One region of the Fictibacillus sp. 7GRE50 genome, then DNA from elsewhere that is predicted to be linked to it. Evidence: riboswitches for the same ligand, from Rfam matches in the RefSeq annotation. Region 1 holds a riboswitch; the other holds the start of a gene.
The links. Region 1 has a riboswitch for S-adenosylmethionine ahead of IHV12_RS05135 (sulfite oxidase-like oxidoreductase). Riboswitches for the same ligand answer to the same signal wherever they lie in the genome.
Positions count from the first base shown of each region.

Region 2: it holds a riboswitch for S-adenosylmethionine, as region 1 does, so the genes downstream of both, IHV12_RS02525 (methionine ABC transporter ATP-binding protein) here and IHV12_RS05135 (sulfite oxidase-like oxidoreductase) in region 1, are expected to answer to the same signal.

Region 1 is NZ_JACZDW010000001.1:1,057,679-1,060,825, reverse strand. Features, by position in the region: gene IHV12_RS05150 (vWA domain-containing protein) at 1-303, shown strand, start outside; gene IHV12_RS05145 (hypothetical protein) at 355-546, opposite strand; gene IHV12_RS05140 (hypothetical protein) at 724-1,014, shown strand; gene IHV12_RS05135 (sulfite oxidase-like oxidoreductase) at 1,045-1,749, opposite strand; SAM riboswitch class I at 1,817-1,924, opposite strand; gene IHV12_RS05130 (hypothetical protein) at 1,989-2,204, opposite strand; gene IHV12_RS05125 (S8 family peptidase) at 2,623-3,147, opposite strand, start outside.
Region 2 is NZ_JACZDW010000001.1:504,259-507,405, reverse strand. Features, by position in the region: gene IHV12_RS02535 (anti-sigma-I factor RsgI family protein) at 1-608, shown strand, start outside; gene IHV12_RS02530 (hypothetical protein) at 729-1,073, shown strand; SAM riboswitch class I at 1,153-1,283, shown strand; gene IHV12_RS02525 (methionine ABC transporter ATP-binding protein) at 1,596-2,621, shown strand; gene IHV12_RS02520 (methionine ABC transporter permease) at 2,614-3,147, shown strand, end outside.

The sequences.
Region 1 (3,147 bases):
GGAGAAGAGCTGGCAAAACGACCAGAGCAGCAAAAGATTCTGCTCGTTTTCTCAGACGGTGAACCAGCGGCTTTCGATTATGAATCGCATGGCGTACTCGATACACACGAAGCGGTTACTCGTACAAGAAAGCTTGGGATCGAAACGATTGGTATGTTCATCGCAAACGGAGAGATCACAGAGGAAGAAGAGAAGTTGATGCAGAATATCTATGGTCCGCAAAATGTAGTTGTGCCAAGTGCTTCAGAGCTTGTCGACTATCTGATGCCCGTACTTCGTAAGCTACTTTTCAAATCTTTATAAAACGCCAAAACGCCTGGGTCAGCTCACCCCAAGGCGTTTTTTATGTATGTATCAATACTCCAATAGCTTCAGCCAAGCAAAGATTACTCCAACAAACCCCGTGTAGCTAAAGATCCTGACAGACCATTCTGGTAAGGCTGTTCGAAGTACGCTTGAAAATATGCCGACCACAATAATCGCGGCAAGTAAGATGTAAATGGAAATGATATCGAACGGAATACGAAAAGACAGCCATTGTTCCATCGCCAAACCTCCCTAGTAAGGATAATATCGGACAAAATGCCTATACATTAAGAACAATTCACGAAAAAAGCCGAATTTTTATGTGTTCGAAAATCGGGATATGAAGGATAACATCGGGCACCGCAAATAGGGCAAACGCATATAGTATTACTAATTCAGGTGTTAGGAGTGAATGATGTGAATCAACGTGTAGTAGACGTCATTTTAGCAGAAGCAGAAGAAGAATATTTAGCAAATAATAAAGATGGTACCACGTTTGCTGCAGAACTCGCCTTACTCGCTTCAACGCTTGTGACCGCGGGGGATTTTCTAGCTACGTTCAGTGCAGCGATCGCTCTCAGACAAGTGTACCTCGATCAAGCGCAGGATCTAAAAGACCAGCAAGAACAAGAAGCTCAGATGAAAGACATCCAAGATCAGATTACAGCGTTAAAAAATGAGATTAAAATGCTGAGGGGAAGAAAATAAACGGACTTCCCCCTAATTTTTCATTTGGGATCAATCATACTCTTTCTTTTTCCACTCATCTTCAGGCATCTCAAATTCATCGCTCGAAAATCGTTCTTCTTTAAACGGATCGCCATACATATGAAAGCCGTTTTGCTCCCAAAAGCCTGGCTGATCCTCTTCTAAGAACTCGAACTTACGAATCCACTTTGCACTTTTCCAAAAATAAAGATGCGGAACGATGAGACGCAGCGGAAATCCATGCTTTTCCGTTAACGGCTTGCCGTCAAAAGAGTGCGCAAGAATGACATCGTCTCGCAACAAATCTTGGAGAGGAACATTCGTCGTATAATCGTAATCAGCGTGGACCATCACATACTTTGCTTTTGGATCCACATCAAAGTGCTTTAAAAAGTCCGTAAATTTAACACCTTCAAACGCATTGTCGAACCGTGACCATCTCGTCACACAGTGAATATCTCGTACTACTGTCGTTTGAGGCATCTTCATGATGTCTTCAAAACTAAATTCGACACGTTTTCCTACGAGTCCTTCTACAGATAACGACCATTTTTTCATATCGTAAACAGGAACCTCCCCCTCATGAAGAATAGGGAACTTTTTTGTTTCAACCTGCCCAGGAGGCAAGCGGTTTCCTAGTTTTTCATCGACTTGTGGGACACGCATCTTTTTAATGCGATCCGCTTTGTTAAGGTCCATAAATGAACACCCTTTCTTTAATACGATTGATTCCATTTGAGGTAGCAAAAACAAAAAACGCCATCTTTTATAAAAAAAGAGGACGAGTGGTTGTGTTCACATCCTCTTATCTTTCAGTCTGTAAAACTGTTAGATGTAGCACCGTGCCTAACAAAATAGGTGGTTGCCGGGCTTCATAGGGCTAATTCCCTCCGCCTGCTCGAAATAAGAGACCGATTAATCGGCTTAAAAACGATATGTAAGTTACAACTATTATACATTCAGGACATGAAAAATCAACTTGAAATGAGATCAGCCACAAAAGACATCTCGCGAGAAATGCCTAGATACAGAACGACAACGCCAAAAACCGCTGTACTGATCAAGAAAAAGTAGACGATTTTTTCTTCGGCTTCCTTTTCACTCTGCCTTTTTTCTGATTCAGTCGACTCACTCTTGCCAGAACCTTGAGACGTTTTTTTCTTTTGCTTACCTTTACCAAGACCAAACATAGCTGAAATCCTCCGCATCTTACAGATGTTTCTGTTAACAGTTTTTCATGAAAGCTGTTTTCGTATTCATCGATGTTTAAGATAGAGGTTGATTTCCGCTCCAGGTTGCTCGCTTTCCGCGGGGCAGGCGGTGAGCCACATTTGTTCGTTTCACTCTTAAGTGTCTCACCTGCCCACCTGTCCCGCAGGAGTCTCGCACCTTACACTCCAATCAACTTCTCGAAGAAGCAAATGAACAAAAATGCATTAACTCTACAGAAATTGTCTTCATGAAGAAGGGAGTTTTAACAAATGCAATTTAGTTGTTAAGTGTGGATAACAGTCGTTAACAGCATCTATGAAAAAAGGAAAATAAAAAACCTCCAGAAGTTATAAACACTAACTTCCAGAGGTTTGGGAACATTTTTATTTATATCAATTACTGCTGAACAGCCGCCGCTGCATTTACGCGTCCGTTTTGGAACTGGCTGCCTGTTCCGGATACAGGATCAGCTGTGTTTTCAAGCGCTGCACGGATTTGAGAAGCACTCTTACCTTGAGCCGCAAGAAGTCCTGCTACACCCGCAACAACTGGTGATGCCATAGACGTTCCTGAGAAACTCGCATACTGGTTATTTGGTGTTGTTGAATAGATGTTAACACCTGGCGCTGCGATATCAACCCACGTACCGAAGTTTGAGAATGAAGCTTTACGGTCGTTTTGATCGGTAGCCGCAACTGCAATCGCGTTCGTATAATAAGCAGGGTAGCTAGGAGAAGATACACCCTCATTTCCTGCAGCAGCAATGACTACAGAACCTTTGCCCCATGCATAATCAACTGCGGATTGAAGAGTCTGTGTGCCGCCTGCTCCACCAAGACTTAAATTGATAACTTGCGCACCTTGATCAGCTGCGTAACGAATGCCTTGAGCGACGTCATCGAGTGATCCACTGCCGTTCGC
Region 2 (3,147 bases), 550 kb from region 1:
AACAATTAGGCGTATCTTCAGGTAAATATACAGCATTCCAAGAAGCAACGAAGAACGATAAGCATCTTAAAGAAGAAAAGATTAAAGAAGTGAAGTTTCAAGAGCTTAAAGTGAATACTACTTCTTCTAAAAATATTAAATCCGTACCACATCCTCGTAAAATAAAGGCTGCACCTCATGAGGTCAAGGTAAAGCCAGTAAATAATAAAGAAAAAAAATCGGATCACCAAAGCTCAGTTAAACCGACCGAGAAAAACCTTGTGAAGCCTCAAAAGAATACGAATGAAAAACGTAACAGCAAAGAGCGTGGCAAAAGGAATGATCAAAATAACAATAGAAATCATATTCAGCAAAAAGAGCAAAGAGTAGAACCTAAAAAGATTAAGGAACCTGTCAGAGCACAAAACCATGATAGGAATTACAATCAGAATAAAGAGCATAGAAAAGAAAACAGATATCAGGATAAGAATCATAACAAGCGACAAAAAGAAAATGACCGTAATAAACATGAACAGAGACAGCAATGGAATGGAGACAGGCATTCTAATGATGATCATAAGCGTTCCAAAGGTGAACATCGAAAGCAAGAAAAGAAACATAAACACTAATTATGAGATAACATGTCGTAATACCAATTACGATTCCTTGCTGCTGTCGAAGGGTTTATAAAGGTATATGAATATTCCTCTAGAATCGGTGAAGTAACAACCAATTCGGGGGGATTTTTTATGTTGGATATCCGTTACTTTGAAAGTCAAATAGCAAAAAGTCCGTATCTTTCTCTTTATAATATCCCGGTAAAGCCTAGCTTTAAATGTAAGGACGAAACGACGCTGAAAATTGAATACAGAGAAGGAGAGCGGAACAGAACAGTCACGTTTACTGGGAATCCGAAATATCTATGTATGTTGCTTGAGGGGAAAATGAAGCTGAGTACTTTATTGAGACAAGAGATGATTGAGTTTCAGGGAACACTCAGACAACGCTTAAAATGGGAAGCGATTTTTTACTTAAGCTCCCATTGGGAAGAGATATCCGCCGGTGTACTCGTTCGAACTGCTAAAAATATTTGACACGAATCGACATGGATGATAATATTCTTCACAGTGATTCAAATATGCATCGCTTTAATTTAATAAAGTAACACTTTTTTACTTATCACGAGAGGTGGAGGGACTGGCCCTATGAAACCCGGCAACCGCTAGATCATTGCATTCTTATGAATGATGAACTAGAAAGGTGCCAATTCCTGCAAGGCTCTAAGTAGTCTTGGGAGATGAGGAGAACGTGCATAGAATATAATATGCCTTTCTGCTCATATTGAAGCAGAGAGGCATTTTTTTGTTTAATGTTTTCGTTTTACATTGAAGCTCTTGGGAGTAGTTAATTTCCGTTACAGGATGCTCGCTTTCCACGGGGCGTGCGGTGAGCCTCTTAGCGCTATGCGCTGTTAAGAGTCTCACCTGTCCCGCTGATCCCGTAGGAGTCTCGCACCTTCCACTACAATCAACTTATCGATGAAGGGAACACTTAAGCAAACCAATGCAACGTTTTCTATATGAGCCAATATTTAGATAAGAAATGAGGTAAGAATCTTGATTAATTTACAGGCAGTCCGTAAAGTCTTTCAAACCAAAGATGGTGAAGTAAAGGCTGTTGATACGGTAGATTTAAACATAAAACAAGGAGAGATTTACGGAATCATCGGATACAGTGGTGCAGGTAAGAGTACACTAATCCGCATCCTAAACATGCTAGAGCGACCGACTAGCGGTACGGTTACGATTGGCGGCAAGAACATGTCTGAGCTGTCATCAAAAAAGTTAAGAGAAGCACGACAAGAAATTTCAATGATCTTTCAGCACTTTAACTTATTATGGTCTCGCACGGTAAGAGAAAACATTGCTTTTCCTCTTGAGATTGCGGGTTATCCAAAAGCTAAGATCAAACAGCGTGTTGATGAGCTGATCGACCTAGTTGGATTGGAAGGTCGTGGTGGTTCTTATCCGTCGCAACTAAGTGGAGGGCAGAAGCAACGTGTAGGTATCGCACGCGCGCTTGCGAATGAGCCGAAAGTTCTCTTATGTGACGAAGCAACTTCTGCACTCGACCCTAAAACAACTGACAGCATTCTTGATCTGCTTGTAGAGATCAATCAAAAATTAGATCTGACCATTGTTCTTATCACACATGAGATGCATGTAATCAGAAAGATCTGTCACCGTGTAGCCGTTATGGAACAGGGGAGAGTAGTGGAAGAAGGCGATGTCCTAAATGTCTTCAAAAACCCGACAGAACCAATCACGAAGGATTTTGTGAAACAAGTAACAGAACCTGAAGAAACAGTCGACACGATCAAACAGTTTATTTCTGAGTTTCCGGAAGGCCGAATTGTCCAACTTACTTTTATCGGTGGACGAGCAGGACAGCCATTAATTACGGAACTGATTCGTAAGTATGAGGTAGATGTAAATATTCTACAAGGAAAGATTACGCAAACTCAGAATGGACCTTATGGGACGTTGTTCATTCAGATTAAAGGTACAGAATCTGCACTAGCTCGTGCAATGGAATTTTTAAACAGTGTGCAGGTTGAAGTAGAGGTGATTCATAATGCTTAGTACATGGTTTCCGAATGTCCAATGGGATGTTCTATTAGAAGCGACAAATGAAACTTTATATATGTCAGCCATCTCTGTAGTGATTACATTTTTCCTAGGACTGGCTCTAGGATTGGCGTTATTTCTAACTTCTCCTGGAAACTTGTGGGGGAATAAGTTTTTAAACAGCGTAATTGCTATAATCGTTAACGTGTTTCGATCGATTCCGTTTATTATCTTAATCATCTTATTGATTCCTTTTACACGTTTAATCGTAGGAACGATGCTTGGAGCTGAAGCTGCACTCCCTGCATTAATCGTAGGTGCTGCGCCATTTTATGCACGTATGGTAGAGATCGCTTTGAGAGAGATTAATAAAGGGGTAATCGAAGCAGCGAAATCAATGGGTGCTACAAACGCTCAGATTATCTTTAAAGTTCTTATTCCCGAAAGTACGCCGGCTCTTGTTTCTGGTATCACTGTAACCGCGATTGCACTCGTAAGTTATACAGCGATGGCTGGAGTTGTTGGTGCTGGTGGTTTAGGA